3 regions of the Arthrobacter sp. Y3221157 genome follow, and region 1 is predicted to be linked to each of the others. Evidence: riboswitches for the same ligand, from Rfam matches in the RefSeq annotation. Region 1 holds a riboswitch; each other region holds the start of a gene.
What was found. A riboswitch is a leader RNA that binds a small molecule or an ion and turns the genes downstream of it on or off. The one in region 1 is predicted to bind S-adenosylmethionine.
Positions count from the first base shown of each region.

Region 2: linked by a shared signal. The riboswitch ahead of AC5RTT_RS02560 (aminotransferase class V-fold PLP-dependent enzyme) and the one ahead of AC5RTT_RS12500 (DUF1737 domain-containing protein) in region 1 are both predicted to bind S-adenosylmethionine.
Region 3: linked by a shared signal. The riboswitch ahead of metX (homoserine O-acetyltransferase MetX) and the one ahead of AC5RTT_RS12500 (DUF1737 domain-containing protein) in region 1 are both predicted to bind S-adenosylmethionine.

Region 1 covers NZ_JBNHFD010000045.1:4,490-10,350, reverse strand. Annotated here, with positions in the region: gene opgC (OpgC domain-containing protein) at 1-1,670, opposite strand, end outside; SAM riboswitch class IV at 1,908-2,022, shown strand; gene AC5RTT_RS12500 (DUF1737 domain-containing protein) at 2,036-2,308, shown strand; gene AC5RTT_RS12495 (rhodanese-like domain-containing protein) at 2,305-2,715, shown strand; gene AC5RTT_RS12490 (O-succinylhomoserine sulfhydrylase) at 2,716-3,924, shown strand; gene AC5RTT_RS12485 (DUF1905 domain-containing protein) at 3,921-4,244, opposite strand; gene AC5RTT_RS12480 (glutamate--cysteine ligase 2) at 4,294-5,523, opposite strand; gene AC5RTT_RS12475 (UDP-N-acetylglucosamine 1-carboxyvinyltransferase) at 5,591-5,861, opposite strand, start outside.
Region 2 covers NZ_JBNHFD010000004.1:68,478-74,338, forward strand. Annotated here, with positions in the region: gene AC5RTT_RS02540 (fluoride efflux transporter FluC) at 1-41, opposite strand, end outside; gene AC5RTT_RS02545 (fluoride efflux transporter FluC) at 38-466, opposite strand; gene AC5RTT_RS02550 (metal-dependent transcriptional regulator) at 468-1,181, opposite strand; gene AC5RTT_RS02555 (class I SAM-dependent methyltransferase) at 1,225-1,983, opposite strand; gene AC5RTT_RS02560 (aminotransferase class V-fold PLP-dependent enzyme) at 2,047-3,465, opposite strand; SAM riboswitch class IV at 3,504-3,617, opposite strand; gene hisN (histidinol-phosphatase) at 3,779-4,591, opposite strand; gene rsgA (ribosome small subunit-dependent GTPase A) at 4,640-5,755, opposite strand; gene aroA (3-phosphoshikimate 1-carboxyvinyltransferase) at 5,758-5,861, opposite strand, start outside.
Region 3 covers NZ_JBNHFD010000042.1:12,552-18,412, forward strand. Annotated here, with positions in the region: gene AC5RTT_RS12100 (LysR family transcriptional regulator) at 1-446, shown strand, start outside; gene AC5RTT_RS12105 (zinc-binding dehydrogenase) at 469-1,587, opposite strand; gene AC5RTT_RS12110 (MFS transporter) at 1,686-3,068, opposite strand; gene metX (homoserine O-acetyltransferase MetX) at 3,268-4,383, opposite strand; SAM riboswitch class IV at 4,396-4,512, opposite strand; gene AC5RTT_RS12120 (bifunctional o-acetylhomoserine/o-acetylserine sulfhydrylase) at 4,633-5,861, opposite strand, start outside.

The DNA of each region.
Region 1 (5,861 bases):
CCGGCGCCGTCGTGCCCTGCCCCGCCGGTCCCCTGGTCCGCGAAGGTTGTTAGCGCGTCGATACGGAGAACCGGCAGCAGGGAAGCCAGGAAGACGCCCACGAGGACTATCAGTGATGTCAGGTAGAGCTTGCCGGCGCGTCTGGACGTCAGGTCCACGACGGTTCCAAAATCGTCTTTCACCCGGGGCCCGTAGACCATGCCCACCACCAGACCGGAGAAGAGGACAAACAGTTCGGCACCCGAAACGAAGCCCACCGCCTCCTGGGTCAGGAGCTGGAACAGGGACGTCATGCCCAGGTGGTTGACCACGACGAACACGATGGCCAGTCCGCGCAGCAGGTCCACGCGCGAATCCCTGCCGGACGGGTCCGTGTAACCCCAAGCTGTTGCGGCGTGAACGCGCCGCGGAATCTGCCAGAGGGCCACCAGGAGGATGACGAGCGCGGCCCCTACTGTCCAGGCGGCAGCCCCGGCCAGCGTGTTGGCCCGGAGATAGTCGCTGCCGCCGGTGGACACTTCCGTGACGGGACCGGTCACCAAGGGCGAGGCCTCCAGCCGGTCCAGCGCCGCCCGGGCGATCTCCGGGCTGCCGGTCAGGAGCCAGTCGATGCTGGCCACGCCGGTGTCCCTGGTGCTGGTGCGCTCGTCCCAGACCACCGCGGCCGTCCTGCCAAACTCTGCCGCCGTGGCAGTGCCCACCACCTGGTCCCACCAGCCGGTCTTGATCTCAGCCTCGGACGCGCCGCCGGACGCGGGGCTGTAGAAGGCGGCGGTCTGCAGCAGGAACGGCTTGGCCCGCTCCTCGGCATAGGTGGCGTAGAAGTTTTCGCCGCCCGAGGCCGTCAGCATGTCCTCCAGTTCACCGGCGCGCGGAACGGTATTGACTGCGGCGCCACCGGCGGTGTCGTCATGGAAAGCCGTCAGGCCAACCCAGTCCACGGCATCATCACCCGGATAATACGGTTCGTAGGCGCTGTCAGACCCGTCCCAGGCCCTGTCGCCGTTGGTATCCAGCAAGGCGAAACCGTCGCTTCCGCGGGCCGGCGCGTTCCGGTTCCGGTCAAAGGGGTAGTCCTTGCCCAGGTACGGCTCCCAGACCATAACCGTCCGGCCGTCGTCGGAATCCCCAAATGCCGCGGAGACAGCCTGGAACGCCTTCCGGTATTCGGCGGGCTGCTGGCCCCACTCCACCCAGGAGGCGTTCATGTCCGGGGCAAACCGCACCAGCACCTGCCCATGGAACTGCGCGGTAAGCCGTCTGATTTCCCCGGCGAATGACTCGGCAGCCGTGGCGTCTATCTGGTCCAGCGGCACCGTGGGCTTGACCGTGAGCATGGCGTGGGCACCCTGGAGCGAGGACTGTTCAAGGAATCCCTTGATGTCGTTCTGCTCGGAGGAGCGGTAGGGAAAAGCGATGTCGTGTCCATAGACAGCCGGGGACGCTCCCAGCCGCTCGGCAAACCCTGCAGCGGTGTCCTCGCCCCATTCCAGGACGACGCCGAGCAGCGGCTTGCCCGCATCCGGTGCGGGTTCGGCTGCCCGGGCCGCCCCCGCCGGCAGGACCGCAGCCACACACGCAACAGCAAGTACGGCAAGGAACGCCCAGGCCACGCGAAGACGGGGGGTCAGGGCCGGACGGGTGCGGCGGCAGGGCGCGGCTGTTCGCATGTTCAAGGGACCCCCAGTGCTGGTCTTTCGCGGCGGGGCGCTGCCCCCCCCAAGAACTGTATCGGGCCGTCCCGCCGGGATGGGAAAGAAAGGCCCGCCCACCTGCGGTGATACCGCAGTCGGCCGTTCACCGGTGACCGCACCGCGCCGCCGCCTTCGGCAGCGTTTCCGCTTCAGTTACGCAACATGACGACGACGGCGATGCGGCCGCCGGTGCCAGATGTTACGTTTTTGGGGAGTAATGAGTACCGGCGCCAAGCCCTGACTGGCCGGTCGGCAACCCTCCTTCCGCGGCGGGGTGCCTCAGGTGAATACTCGGCATATCGACCAATTCGAGCTGCAAGCGTGAGAGAAGGAGACCCGTCGTGTCCGACGCCCCCGAAGAAAAGTTGTCCTACCGCCTCATCAGCGGCCCGGACAACCGTGAATTCTGTGAGCGGATCTCAACCGCACTCGCCGACGGCTACGTCCTGCACGGAAGCCCGACGGCAGCCTTCAACGGCACCAGCGTCATCGTGGCCCAGGCCGTGGTCCTGCCGGCCGCCATCGCATCGGCGGACGCCGCCGTCGCCACCGCTGTTGACGACCTGGAAGCAGCCAACGAGGACCTCGAGTTCGACGGCGAGGGCCACGCATGAGCTACGCAGGAGACCTGACGCCGGAGGAAGCCTGGGCCAAGCTTGAGCAGGGCGCCATCCTGGTGGACGTGCGCACCGAGGGCGAATGGGCGCACATCGGCATTCCGGACACCAAAGCCACGGACAACGATCCGCTGTTCATCCAGTGGACATTCCCCGGCGGCATTCCCAACCCGGATTTCCTGAAGGACCTGAGCCAGCAGGCTCCGGAGGATTCCAACACGGAGCTGGTGTTCATCTGCCGCTCCGGCCAGCGCTCCATCTCCGCCGCCATCGCCGCGACGCAGGCCGGCTTCACCTCCTACAACGTCCTGGAGGGGTTCGAAGGCGACCCGGACCGCTACGGCGAACGGACCGTCAATGGCTGGAAGAACCGCGGCCTGCCGACCAACCTGGGAAAGAACTAAGTGACCTTCAATAACGACGCCGCCGGCTGGAGCCCCGACACCCAGGCCGTCCGCGGCGGGCTGGACCGCACCAACTTCCAGGAAACGTCCGAAGCGGTATTCCTGAACTCGGGTTTCGTCTACCAATCCGCCGCTGCTGCGGAACGCGCCTTCACCGGCGAGGACGAGCGCTTCGTCTACTCCCGGTACGGCAACCCCTCCGTGGCGACCTTCCAGGAGCGGCTCCGGCTGCTCGAAGGAACGGAGGCGTGCTTTGCCACCGCCTCCGGCATGTCCGCCGTCTTCACCGCCCTGGGCGCCCTGCTCGCAGCCGGGGACCGCGTGGTGGCCGCCCGTTCGCTCTTTGGTTCCTGCTTCGTCATCCTCAATGAAATCCTGCCGCGGTGGGGCGTGGAGACCGTCTTTGTGGACGGTCCGGACCTGGAGCAGTGGCGCGCCGCCCTGTCCCAGCCCACAACCGCCGTCTTCTTCGAGTCTCCGTCCAACCCGATGCAGGAGATCGTGGACATCGCCGCGGTCAGCGAACTCGCGCACGCTGCCGGGGCCACCGTCGTCGTCGACAACGTCTTTGCCACTCCCCTGCTCCAACGCTGCGGCCAGCTGGGCGCGGACGTCATCGTCTACTCCGGCACCAAGCACATCGACGGCCAGGGCCGGGTGATGGGCGGTGCCATCCTGGGCACCAAGGAGTACATCGAGGGTCCGGTCAAGCAGCTGATGCGCCACACCGGCCCGTCGCTGTCGCCGTTCAACGCGTGGGTGTTGACCAAAGGCCTGGAGACCATGGCGCTGCGTGTCAACCACTCCTCCGCCACCGCCCTCCGGCTCGCCGAATGGCTGGAGCAACAGCCTGCCGTGAGCTGGGTGAAGTACCCGCTGCTGAAGTCGCACCCGCAGTACGAACTTGCTGCCAAGCAGATGCGCGCCGGCGGCACGGTGCTCACCCTTGAGCTCGCTCCGTCCGGCGGCCGCTCGGGCAAGGAAGCCGCTTTCGCGCTGCTGGACGGGCTGCGGATCATCGATATCTCCAACAACCTGGGCGATTCGAAATCCCTGATCACGCACCCCGCCACCACCACGCACCGTGCGATGGGGCCGGAGGGACGGGCTGCCATCGGCCTCAGCGACGGCGTGGTGCGCCTGTCCGTTGGGCTCGAGGACGCCGACGACCTGATCCGCGACCTCGAACAGGCCCTGAAACAGATCTAGCTTTCTCCCGGCGAAGCATTGTCCGGCTGCAGCTCCAGCCGGACGTCCAAGCTATCGCCCGCCTTGATGCGCGCCTTTTCCCGTACAGCTTTCTTGACGGGAAGCAGGTACGAGCCCATTTTGCTGTCCGGAAAGATGGACGTCAGCCAGCGGTGGCCGCTAATTTCCACCGCGACCTTGACCGAGCCGAAGGCCTTGTTGCCGGCCTCGCTTTGCTCTGCAATGTCGTCCGCCACGTCCGGCGGCAGGGTGAGGAAGTGCCAGCCCGCTTCGCCGGGATAGAGCCAAAGTTCGGCATGAAAAGAGTACGACGGCGCCACGCGCCGAGTATGGCACGTGGCCTTCCTTAACGCCACGGTTACGAACTGGCTAGGCCTGCCGCACCCGCAGCAGGTCTGGAACGGCATCGACTTCCGAGAGGTCCAAGTCGCCGCGCATGGTGACGTTCACGGCATGCCGCACCACGGCGCCGAAGCCCATGTCCTTGGCCGATGGTCCAGACAGCAACCGGTCACGGACCCGGCGCTGCTCGGCTGCCCCTGTGCCGCGGGCGATGATCGCTTCCACGCCTTGCCGCGCCAGGTCGAGCTCACCCTGTTCCTCCAGCACCGGCGCGAGGTACTCCACCAGGGAACGCACTACCTCGGGCGCGGGGGCCGGCCGGAAGCTTCCAAAGTCCAGCAGCTCCCCTCCGAGGCCCCCGCTGCTGGCCTGCCAGGAAGCCATCCTCAGCAGGACAGTCGGTACCGGTACAGGTTCCACGCCTTCCCGCCACTCCCGGCCGGCGGTCTCCACGAGGGCACGGACCAGGACCGCGAGGAGGGCCGCATCCTCGGCCCGCAGGCAGACGTCGGCCACCCGCACCTCCACGGTGGGATGGTTGCGGGACAGCCGGGCGTCGAAATAGATCATCCCTTCGTCCAGCATCACGCCCGTGTCCAGCAGCCTGCTGACCAGCCGGCGGTAGGCGGCGTAGGTGCCGTAGATGCCAGCCGGTCCCGCCGTCGGCCAGCGGTTCCACGCCTGGGTCCGGTAGCTTTCAAAACCGGTCTCCAGCCCGTTCCAGAACGGCGAGTTGGCGCTGAGCGCCGTCAGCACGGCCAGTTTGTCGCGGATGCGGTCAAGCACCGCCACGCCTTCTTCGGGTGACTCCACAAAGGTGTGGACATGGAAGCCGCACGTCAGCTGCTCCTGGGCGGTCAGCCCAAAGCGTTCCAGCATCCTGGCGTAGCGCGGATCAGGAGTGGTGTGGCTGTTCAGGCCCAGCGGCGAGGTGGCCAGCGCGGCGACGCGGGCGTTGTGTTTCTTCGCGGCCTGGTCTGCGAGCATCCGTCCGGCCCTGATCTGGTCCAACAGGCTGCCGGATTCAAGGCAGGGCCGGGTCTGGGTCTCAATCTGCTCAAGCTTCAGTTCGGCACTGAGGCCCGTCTCGTCGTCGTCATGGACCGTTTTGTCCTCGGTCTCAAGCGGATGCGGATCCTGGGCGGAATCGTCGGCAGCCACCCGGCGGCCGGACAGCAGCGCGTCGGCCAGCGCCAGCGGCTCCCCGGTCTCCGGATCAACAATCAGGAGCTCTTCCTCCACGCCGAATGTACGCATATTGACATTCTGCGGCAGCGGGAACGTATTTGAAGCGGCCCCGCCGTTCATGACGAAGCGTTAATGCTCAGTCCTGGAAGTACTCCACCTTGGCGCCGATGGTGTTCAGCCGCTCCGCCAGGTCCTCATACCCGCGCTCGATGACGTAGATGTTCCGCAGTTCGGACACCCCGCGGGCCGCAAGCATGGCCAGCAGCAGGCACGCTGCCGGCCGCAGTGCCGGCGGGCACCCGACTTCGGCCGCGCGCCACTTGGTGGGCCCGTTGACATAGATGCGGTGCGGATCCAACAGCTGCACCTGGGCCCCCAGCCGGTTCAGCTCCGTCAGGTAGATGGCA
Region 2 (5,861 bases), on a different contig from region 1:
CCCATCACGCCGAAGACGCCCACCAGGACGGCGCCGATCATTGCCGGCCGCCCGGAACAGCGTCCACTGGTTTTAGGGTGAGCCGCTTGCCCAGCCGCCACCCCGCTCCTGCGGCAGCCAGGCCCAGAAGCAGCGATACTGCCAGATAGGCGATCCACACCGGGTGCTGGCCCGCGCGGGCCAGCTGGTCCACGGCGAACACCACCGCGGAGAACGTGGTGAAGGAGCCAAGCAGTCCGGGTCCCAGTCCGGCGCGAAGCCAAAACGCAGTCCGCGGCCGGGCCATCCAGGCCGTGGTCAGCGCGGCCAGGACGAAGCTGCCGACAACGTTGATCCACAGGGTTGCCCACGGCACCGACGCGGGCTGCTCGGGGAACGCCAGCGTCAGGCCGTACCGGAGTTCGCTGCCCACCAGGCCGCCGACGGCAACAGCCAGCCATGCCCGCCAGACGGGCGCCGGTCCCACGTCAGCTGTCTCCCAGCAGGCAGCCTGGATGGGGATGGTCGCTGTGGACCCAGAGGGCTGAGGTGATCTCGTCCGCCAGGTCATAATCCCTGGTCCGCCCGGAGTTCCGGATCCGCACCATCAGGGCACCGCCGAACGGCCGGCGTCCCACCACCTCTACCTCGGCGTCAAGGTCGATCTCCTCGGCGGACAGATAGCGGAGCAGGTCCGGGTTATCGTCGCTGATCCGCGTGATCCTGCCGGTGTGGCCCTTATCCAGCTCGCCCATCAGATGCGCCCTGGGCATCAGCACCTTGCCGTCCGCCGTGGGAATAGGATCCCCGTGCGGGTCCCGGCTGGGATCGCCGAGCTTCGCGGCGACGCGCTCAATGAAAGTGTCTGACACTGCGTGCTCGAGCAGTTCGGCCTCGTCGTGGACCTCATCCCAGCTGTATCCAAGCTGCTGGACCAGGTAGGTTTCGATTAGCCGGTGGCGCCGCACCATGGACAAGGCAAGCCGCAGTCCCGCGTCCGTAAGGGTAATGGCGCTGTACGGCTTGTGGTCAACAAGGCCCTGGTCCTTGAGCTTGCGGACCATTTCCGACACCGACGAATTGGCCACGCCCAGCCTTTGGGCCAGCTGCGAGGACGTGATGGGCTTGTCCTGCCATTCGGTGAAAGAGTAGATGACCTTGACGTAGTCCTCGATGGAGGAGGAGGGCGCGCTGGTCTTCACAGGACCAAGCCTACCGGGTGGCCAGGGAGCGCGGCGGAACCGCTCATACTTTGACTGCCCGCCACGACAACGTCAGGTACGGCAGCCCGATGTCCTCGTCCGCGGCATGTCCCAGGTGCTCATGCAGGTACCAGTCAAGGTTGGCGAGGACCTTGGCGCGGGTGGCATCACCCGCACGCAGGTAATAGCTGCGCGATTTGGTCAGTTCGATCAGGTCCTCGGTGCTGACGGTGTCCTGCCAGTGCGTCACATGGCTTTCCAGCTCACCGAATTCCGGGCCAACCACCGGCCGGTGGCCGGGCTTGAAGACGTCCCCGGCGTGCATGATCCGCGAGAGCCGGTGCACCCAGGGGACGGTGGTGTCCAGTTGGTTCCAGACAAGCCCGAGTGTGCCGTGCGGACGCAGGACGCGTGCCAGTTCGGTGCTCGCGGTGAGGGGATCGCACCAGTGCCAGGCCTGGGCAATGGTGACGACGTCGAAGGCGGACGACGGCAGGCCGGTGGCCTCGGCGGTCCCCATGACCGCGGTGGCGACGGGATAGTGTGCCTTCAGCTGGTCCAGCATGTCGGCCGAGGGGTCGACGGCGGTGACGGCCAGCCCGCGTTCCAGCAGGAGTTCAGTAAACTTGCCGGTCCCTGCCCCGGCGTCAAGCGAATCCCTCGCGCCCGCGGGGATGAGCCAATCGGCAGAGTCGGCGGGATAACCGGGCCGGACCCGCTGGTAATGCCTGCCGCCCTGCTGGAAACTCTTGCCCAGCTCCCGGCGCCGCCCGAGATCCAGCTTTGGGCCACCCCGAACCACGTGCGGCCTCCTTCAGTCAATGCCCTGCGGTACCTTCCGAATTTACCGCATCTGCCGGATGGGTCAGTCGTCGGTGCAGGGAGCAGCGCCGGCGGTGCCTGGCGTGTTCGGGGCCCAATGCGGGTAGGTGCGGGTGTCATTGGCGGGAACCCACCGCCCTGCGTCCACCACGTAGTCCCAGCCGAGCCCGTCACGGCGCAGCTTGGCGATGCCGGCCAGGAGCCGCTGGGCATCCTCCAGCCGGGAACCGACGCCGAAGCTGGCGCGGAGCGAACCCGAAGGCAGGCCCAGCCGCTTCAGCAGGGGATGTGCGCAGAAGCGTCCGTCACGCAGGCCCACGCCGTGCTCGGCAGACAGGTACGCAGCCACGAGGCCGGCGTCGTAGCCCTCAACCGAGAAGTTGACCACGCCGATGGTGTCGGTGTCCGGGTTGGTGTCCTTGAAGATCTGGTGCACTGTGACGCTGTCGATCTCCTGGAGGCCCTCCACCAGGAAGGAACGGATGGCGGATTCGTGGGCGTGCCAGCGTTCCTGGTCCAGGCCCGCGATGACCTGGGTGGCCTTGGCCAGGGTGGCGGCACCCAGGACGTTGGGGGAGCCGCCCTCGTGGCGGGCCGGGCCGGTGGCCCAGCTGACGCCGTCGAGCCTGGCCTCCTTGACCGCGCCGCCGCCGGCGAGGTGCGGGGTTCCGGCGTCGAGCCAGTCCGGCCGTCCCACCAGGACGCCTGCGCCGAAGGGCGCGTACAGCTTGTGGCCGGAGAAGGCGACGTAATCGACGTCGTCCGCGCTGATGTTGATGCGGCGGTGCGGCGCCAGCTGGGCCGCGTCCACCACAATGCGGGCCCCGTGCTGGTGGACCAGGGCCGCAAGGGCGCGGACCGGGAGGATTTCGCCCGTGACGTTGGAGGCACCGGTGATGGCCAGCAGGCTGACGCCGCCCTGTTCCAGCTCGGCGCGTACGGCGTCGATGGTTCCCGCGATGGTGTCGGCGGCAACAATGCTGCGGTGGGGAACGCCCTGCCACGGCAGCAGGTTGGCGTGGTGCTCAATGTCCAGGTACAGGACGTCGCCCGCAGGCTGGCCGTCGTTGAGGGGCAGGCAGCCGGCCAGCAGGTTGAGCGAGTCCGTGGTGTTCCGCGTGAAGATGACGGAGTCGTTCGGGCGGCCGCCCACAAAGTCGCGGACGATGCTGCGGGCGTTTTCGTAGACCGAGGTGCTGATCTGGGACGCGTAGCCGGCACCGCGGTGGACACTGGCATAGAAAGGCAGGATCTCGTTGAGGTAGGCGGACACCACCGAGAGGGCGGGGGCGGAGGCGCCATAGTCAAGGTTGGCGTAGCGGATGTGGCCGCCGGAAATCAGCGGTGCCTGGATTTCCGCGCCGGTGACGGCGGCGAGCGGCCGGCCGGCCAGTGACTGGCGTTCGTCAAACACGGAATCAGCGGTGATGGCGGCGTTGGGGGAGACGGTGGCTGTTGTCACAGAGACCTCACTTCAAAACAGGACTCCGCTAGCAAGGGAATCCGCGCTTGCCGCATCCGCTCCGGACCGGCCTGGTCGTCACCCGGGGCACCCCACCGCGAATGGAGGGTTGCCGGCCAGCAAACCGGGGTTTTGCGCTGGCACTCGTGACCTGGTTAAGAGCGTAGAACATGGGGCGGCCAGGATTGAAGCCGGCGCAATTGTTAAGGCCTTTGTTACGTGGGAATGGAAAACAGGCTTTTCGGCGAAGAAGACGACGGCGGACACCTCCTTCTGGAGGTATCCGCCGTCTTTTGTTCGGTTGCAGGGGGGGTTAGAGCAGGTCGTCCAGGCCCGGGTTCAGCCGCTGGAGCACTTCGGAGTGCAGGATCGAATTGGTGGCCAGGGCGTTACCGCCGAACGGGCCGTCCTCACCCTCCAAAGAGGTGAAGCGTCCGCCGGCCTCCACCACGATCGGCACCAGGGCCGCCATGTCGTAGAGGTTCAGTTCCGGCTCGCACGCGATGTCCACAGAGCCCTCGGCCACCATGCAGTAGGACCAGAAATCACCGTAGGCGCGGGTCCGCCATACCGACTCGGTAAGGCCCAGGAACTCGTCCAGGTTTCCCCGTTCCTTCCAGCCGGAGAGGCTTGAATAGGACAGCGAGGCGTCGGACAGGCTGGAAACGTCGGAGACCCGGAGCCGGGTGGCTGCGGCAAGCGAACGCCCCATGTAGGCGCCCATGCCCTTGGCGGCCCACCAGCGCTTGCCCAGGGCGGGGGCGCTCACGACGCCGACAACCGGCTCGCCCTCGTCCACGAGGGCGATCAGGGTGGCCCACACGGGGACGCCACGGACGAAGTTCTTGGTTCCGTCGATGGGGTCGATGATCCAGCGGCGCGAACCGTGGCCGGTACTGCCGAACTCCTCACCGAGCACTGCGTCCCGCGGGCGGGAGCGGGAGAGCTGGCCGCGGATGGCTTCCTCGGCGGCCTTGTCCGCGTCGGTGACCGGCGTCAGGTCGGGCTTGGTCTCCACATGGAGGTCCAGTGCCTTGAAGCGGCTCATGGTCTGGTCGTCCACGGAGTCGGCCAGGACATGGGCCAGGCGCAGGTCATCGTTGTAGCTCGAAGCGGGTTGGATCATGGTTCCAAACTACCGTCTGCAGGCTGTTCTGCTGGGAGATCGGCTTTGTCAGTTGACGCTGCCGAGCTCCTTTGCCTCCTGAGCTTCCTCCCGTGGATCCGCTCCGAGCAACCGGCGCAAGGACGCCAGCCGAGCCTCTCCGGTCGGGCCCGCGTGACCTTCCGCCACCCAAGCATCCAGGCCGCAGTTAACGGCAGTTGCCGTGTGCTTGCAGCCGCGTTCGCAGGCGTCGGTGCCGGGGGAGAGGTCCGGGAAGGACCGCAGGATCCGGTCCGGGTCCACATGCGCCAGGCCAAAGGAGCGGATGCCGGGGGTGTCGATGATCCAGCTGCCCGGCGGTGCGTCAACCAGCCGCAGGGCCAGTGCTGACGATGACGTGTGCCGGCCCCTGCCGGTGACCGCGTTGACGCCGCCGGTGGCACGTTCGGCTCCCGTGAGCGCGTTGACCATTGTTGACTTGCCGACGCCGGAGTGTCCCAGCATGACGGTGACCTTGCCGTCCAGGTAGGACCGCAGCGCGGCAACAGCGGCGCTGTCCAGCCGGGCGGACAGGCCGTCGTCCGAGCGGGCATCGATGCCGGACGCCGCAAGATCGGCGGTCCGGCTGATGATCACGGGAAGGTCGAGGTGAGTGTAGTTGGACAGGAGCTCCGCCGGATCCTTGACGTCCGCCTTGGTGACCAGCAGGATCGGGTCGATGCCGGCGTCGTAGGCCGCGACGAGCGCGCGGTCGATGAAGCCTGTGCGGGGTTCCGGGTTGGCGGCGGCCACCACGATCACCAGCTGGTCGGCGTTGGCCACCACGGCCCGCTCCACTGGGTCAGTATCGTCAGCGCTGCGCCGCAGGAGCGTCTTCCGGTCCTGGATCCTGACCAGCCGGGCCAGGGTATGAGGGTCGCCGGAAACGTCCCCCACGAGGGAAACGAAGTCGCCCGCCACAACGGGGGAGCGGCGGAGTTCGCGGGCCCGGGCGGCGATAACTGTACGCTCGTCAGCGGAGTCCTCGCCCACCACGGCGGTGTACCGCCCCCGGTCAACGGTGATGATCCGCCCGGTCACGGCGTCGTCGTGGCTGGGGCGGTCCTTGGTGCGGGGCCTGGACCCCTTCTTGTTGGGCCGGATCCGGACATCCGATTCGTCCCAGGAATCAGTACGCCTTGCCACCGCTAACCTTCCGCCCCGGTGCGGGCCTCCTGCTGCGGGGCACCGCCCTGGGCGAGCATGTCCGCCCAGAGCCGGGGAAAGTCGGGCATGGTCTTTGCCGTGGTGG
Region 3 (5,861 bases), on a different contig from region 1:
ACATCAACAATGCCCAGACGATTTTCCTTACCAACTACTACCTCCGGCTTTACGCCAGCGCCGCCTACGCAGCCCAGCGCGGACTGCCGGAAACGCCCGACGGCGTGGGGCAGCACGGCTTCGTGTCCTACGTCGAATCCGCCCTCCAGGTGGCGGAACTCGGCCACCGGTCCTCGCAGCTGCCCACGCCGAAATCCAGCTTCCAGGCCACGAGCATCTTCGCCCAGGTGGAGGCTGTACGCAGGGGCGCGGGCATCGGGCTGCTTCCCAACTTCATGGTGGCCCGCGACCCCGGTTTCGTCCCCGTCCTTCCGCACGATTTCGAGCGCCAGCTTCCCATCTGGGCCGTGGCGCGGCCGGAGTCGATGCGGTCGGGGCGCGTCCAGGCGGTCATAGCCGCGCTCAAGGAAGAAGTGGCGGCCCGGCAGGACCTGCTGGCCGCCTGAGCCTGCCGAGGACGGCGGGCATTCAGGGGCGGAACAGCCGGCGGACCACCTTCCCGGCTGCCAGGGCGTCCAGGCCCTCATTGATCTCGGCGAGCGGGCGCGTGTCCGAATGCAGCAGTTCCACCGGCAGCCGGCCGTCCCGCCAGTAGCCGAGATAGCGCGGGATGTCCCGGCCGGGGACGGCGTCGCCCATGTACGAGCCGAGCAGCCGCTTGCCCGCACCCGCAAACTGGAGCGCCGGGACGGCCAGTTCCGCGGACGGATGCGGCAGGCCCACCGAAACCACGGCGCCGCCCCTGGTCACCAGCTCAAGGCAGGAGGCGATGACACGGGCGGAGCCCACTGCCTCCACGGCAACATCCACGCCGTCACCGGCGGCATCTGCGATCAGCCTTGCAGCGTCCTCTGGGGTACCGGCAGCGCTGGCACCGCAGTCCAGGGCCAGCTGGTGCTTGTCCCTGTTCGGATCAATGGCGACGATCGAGCCCGCACCGGCGATGCGGGCTGCCATGACTGCCGACAGGCCAACGGCGCCGAGGCCAAACACGGCAACCGACTCCCCGCCGTCGACCTTTGCGGTATTGAAGACCGCGCCCATGCCCGTCAGCACCGCGCAGCCGAACATCGCGGCAACGGTGTCCGGGACGTCGTCGTCGACCACCACTACCGATTCGCGCGCAACCACCGCATAGTCTGCGAAGGCCGACACGCCAAGGTGGTGGTTGATGCGCTCCCCTGACCGGGTCCGCAGCACGGCCTCACCGTGCAGGAGATCGCCGGACCCGTTGGCTTCGGCGGCACGATGACACAGGGCGGGCCGGCCTGCCCGGCAGGCCCGGCAGTCCCCGCAGCTTGGAACGAAGACCAGCACCACGTGGTCGCCCTCGAAGACACCGGTGACTCCGCTGCCCACCGAGACCACCCTGCCCACCGCCTCATGCCCCAGCGCCATCGGCAGGGGCCGGACGCGCGAACCGTCCACCACGGAGAGGTCGGAGTGGCACAGACTCGAATACGTGATGGAAATTCCCAGCTCGCCTGCCCGTGGTTCGGGCCGTTCCAGCTCCTCCACCGTCAGGGGGCGTGCGTCGGAGTAGCTGGTTCCCGCGGGAACGGTGTTGTAAAGGACAGCGGCTCGCATGAGGGTTCCTTGGTGTGGTTGGGGTGGTGGTCATGCGGCTGCCCGGACCCGGAATCCGGGCCCGGGCAGCTGCCTTGCCTGTGGTGCCTGGCTGCGTGCTACTTCTTGCTGGCGGCCAGGAGGTCTGCAGTGCCCTTGGCATCCGCGGCGTCCACGTCATGCAGTGAGATGCCCCTGGTCTCCTTGAGGAAGAGCACGGACACCGCCGTCACGATGCAGGCGGCCAGGAGGTAGAACGCCACCGGAAGGGATGAATTGAAGTTGCCCAGCAGGGCGGTGGCGATGATCGGCGCCAGCGAGCCGGCAACGATCGAGGTCACCTGGTAGCCCAGGGACACGCCGGAGTAGCGCATCCGGGTGGGGAACATCTCGGCCATGATGGACGGCTGGCCCGCGTACATCAACGCGTGGAAGAGCAGCCCGATGGTGATGGCGGCCAGGATGACCATGTCATTGGCTGTGTCCATCATGGGGAAGGCGAAGAAGCCCCAGGTTCCGCCGAGGATGGCGCCCACCATGTAGACGGGACGCCGCCCGAAGGCGTCGGAGAGCTTGCCGACCAGCGGGACGGCGCAGAAGTGGATGAAGTGCGCCACCAGCAGCAGGAGCAGGATCCGTGAAGTGTCCGTCTGGACAACCACCTTCAGGTACGTGATGGAGAACGTGACCACCAGGTAGTAGAGGATGTTTTCGGCGAACCGGAGCCCCATGGCGGTGAAGACGCCGCGGGGGTAGCGGCGGAAGACTTCGGCAACACCGTAGCCCTTCTTTTCCGCGGTGACTTCCTTCCGGGCTTCGATGAAGATCGGAGCGTCCTGGACCTTGGTGCGGATGTAGTAGCCGATGATGACGATGACGGCGGACAGCCAGAATGCCACGCGCCAGCCCCAGCCGAGGAAGGCTTCCTGGGACAGGGTCGAGGACAGGGTGAACAGTACGCCCGTGGCCAGCAGGTTGCCCATTGGAACAGCAGACTGCGGCCAGCTGGACCAGAACCCGCGGGACTTGTTGGGGCTGTGCTCTGCGACCAGCAGCACGGCGCCGCCCCACTCACCGCCGACGGCGAAGCCCTGCACGAAGCGCAGGAACACCAGGAGGGCAGGAGCCCAGTAGCCGATCTGGGCGAAGGTGGGCAGGCAGCCCATGAGGAAGGTGGCCACACCCACCAGGATGATGCTCAGCTGCAGGAGCTGCTTGCGGCCGAACTTGTCACCGAAGTGGCCAAAGACGATGCCGCCGATGGGGCGGGCCACGAAGCCTACGGCGTAGGTGACGAACGCGGCGATGATGCCGTCCAGTTCCGTGCCTGAGTTGGGGAAGAACGTTTTGCCGAACACCAGTGTGGCGGCAGATGCGTAGAGGAAGAACTCGTACCATTCGACCACCGTGCCGGCCATCGAGGCCGTGACGACTTTCTTCAGCCCCGAGGCCTTAACATCGGTTTCCTCGAGCCGCCGTGGGGCGGAGTGTTCCGTACTCATGAGTGAACTCCTTTGGCGTCTCCGTCGACACCACAATGGGGATCGGACAGCGGTTTTGTGGTGAGCACCACAAAACTGCAGGTTCACACGAGTATTGTCTGGTGGCGCCCTGAGCTCAACGCCGAATACTGCAGAAAGCGTCTGCAAAAATGCACATCCAGCACTGCAGCCCGGCGGGAACCCCGGGCTGGGCAGGGGTTCAGGGCAGGAGGTGCTCGCGGAGCTGGTTCCCGAGCTGCCCGATTTCCGTCAGGAAGCCGTCGTGCCCTATCGGCGCCTGGATCAGATGCACGTCCACGTCCCCGGGCAGTGCGCGCGCCAGCTCCCGCGACTGTGACGGGAAGTAGAGCCGGTCCGAGTCGACTGCAGCGATGAAGAACCGGGCTTCGGAACGGGCCAGCGTCTCGGCCAGCGTTCCGCGTTCCCTGCAGACGTCGTGGCTCATCAGCGCCTCGGTGATGGCGATGTAGCTGTTGGCGTCGAAGCGCTGGACCAGCTTGTTGCCCTGGTGGTCCAGGTAGCTCTCCACCTGGTAGCGGCCGCGGCCCGACAGGCAGTCAGCCTGCAGCGGTGATTCCGGGGCCTGGGGCTCCCGGCCGAACCTGCCCTCCAGCTCGGCGGCGGAGCGGTAGGTGATGTGCGCGATGCGCCGCGCCAAGGCCAGGCCTTCCTCGGGGAAGGGGCCGCCGTAGTAGTCGCCGCCGTTGAAGTTGGGGTCCTGGCGGATGGCGAGGGTCTGTGCCTGGGCAAACGCGATTTGCTCTGCCGTGCTGGCGGCGCCCACGGAAATCACGGCGCAGCGCTGCACCCGCTCCGGGTAGGTAATGGCCCATTCCAAGGCGCGGGCACCGCCCAGGGAACCCCCTAGGACTGCGTACCAGCTGCCGATGCCGAGCTGGTCTGCCAGCCGGGCTTCGGCCACGGTGCTGTCCCGCAGTGTCACCAGGGGGAAGCGGGAACCCCAGGGTGTCCCGTCCGGGGCGGGCGACGACGGCCCGGTGGACCCGTAGCAGCCGCCCACGATGTTGATGGACACCACGAAGAACCGGTCCGTGTCCACGGGGGCACCGGGGCCGGCGAGCTGTTCCCACCAGCCGGGTTCGTCGCTGTCGCCGCGGGTGACATGGGTGCTGCCGGTCAGGGCGTGCTCGATGAGGATGGCATTGCTGCCGTCCGCGTTGAGCGTGCCCCACGTTTCGTAGGCGAGCGTGACGTCCGGCAGGTAGCCGCCGGCTTCCAGTTCCAGGCCCCCGATGGAGGCGTAGCGGACAATTCCGTGCTCGGGAACGGTGGTAGGGGTGACGGTAACCGTCATGGCAAGACCTCTTCTACGCGCTTGCCCACCGGCGGAATGACCGGCAGGCCAGGTCTTCACCCGGGGCACCCCACCGCGGAAGGAGGGTTGCCGGCCAGCAAGCCGGGGCTGTCACTGGCACTCATGACCTGGTTCGAGTGTACGAAACACCACCCGGCCCGGGCCAAGAGTGTGACTGGTTGTGACTTCCCCGGCTTTGCCCACCTGGCCGGCCACCCGTCGTCGGGCCCTGCTGCCCGGCCCGTCCGATCAGGCGCCCTGCGCCTCCTTGGCGGCACGGAACCCGGCTTCAAGGTCGGCGAGGATGTCGTCGATGTGCTCCAGGCCCACGGACAGGCGGACCAGTCCCGGAGCGACGCCGGCGGCCGCCTGCTGCTCCGGTGACAGCTGGCTGTGGGTGGTCGACGCCGGGTGGATGACCAGCGAGCGGACGTCCCCGATGTTGGCCACGTGCGAGTGCAGCTCCAGGGCGTCCACGAAGCGCTTGCCCGCCTCGGCACCGCCGGCCAGGTTGAAGGCGACAATGGCGCCGGTGCCCCTGGGCCCGTACTTGCGGCCGCGCTCGTACCAGGGGCTGGAAGGCAGCCCGGCGTAGGCGACGGATTCAACGTCGTCCCTTGCTTCCAGCCACCGCGCCACCTCCCCGGCGTTGGCCACATGGCGCTCCACGCGCAGGCTCAGGGTCTCCAGGCCCTGCGAGATCAGGAAGGCGTTGAAGGGCGAAACGGCGGAACCGAGGTCGCGCAGGAGCTGGACCCGGGCCTTGAGGATGTAGGACAGGTTGGCCCCCAGCGCCCCGCCCTCGCCCAGGTCGCGGCCGTATACCAGGCCGTTGTAGGTGGGGTCCGGGGTGTTGAAGCCGGGGAAGCGTTCGGGGTCCTTGCTGAAGTCGAACTTGCCTGAATCGACGATGACGCCGGCGATCGCGGCGCCGTGGCCGCCCAGGTACTTGGTGGCCGAATGGACCACGATGTCCGCGCCCCATTCCAGCGGCCGGATCAGGTATGGCGTGGACAGCGTGTTGTCCACGATCAGGGGCACGCCGGCCTCGTGGGCGGTGCGGGAGACGCCCTCGATGTCCAGCACGTCCTGCCGCGGGTTGGACACCACTTCTGCAAAGAAGAGCTTGGTGTTGGGCTGGACCGCCTCGCGCCAGTGGTCCAGGTTGTCCGGGTCCGCCACGAAGGTCACCGAGATGCCGAACTTCTTCAGGGTGTGGGCGAACAGGTTGTAGGTGCCGCCGTAGAGGCTGGGGCTGGCCACGATGTGGTCGCCTGCCTCGGCGATGTTCAGGACGGCGAATGTCTCTGCCGCCTGCCCCGAGCTGAGGAGGAGCGCGGCCAGGCCTCCCTCAAGGCTCGCGATCCGCTGCTCCACCGCGTCCTGGGTGGGGTTGCCGATGCGCGTGTAGATGGGGGCAAGCTCGGCGAGGGCGAAGCGGTTGGCAGCGCTATCGGCACTGGGAAAGACGAAGGAGG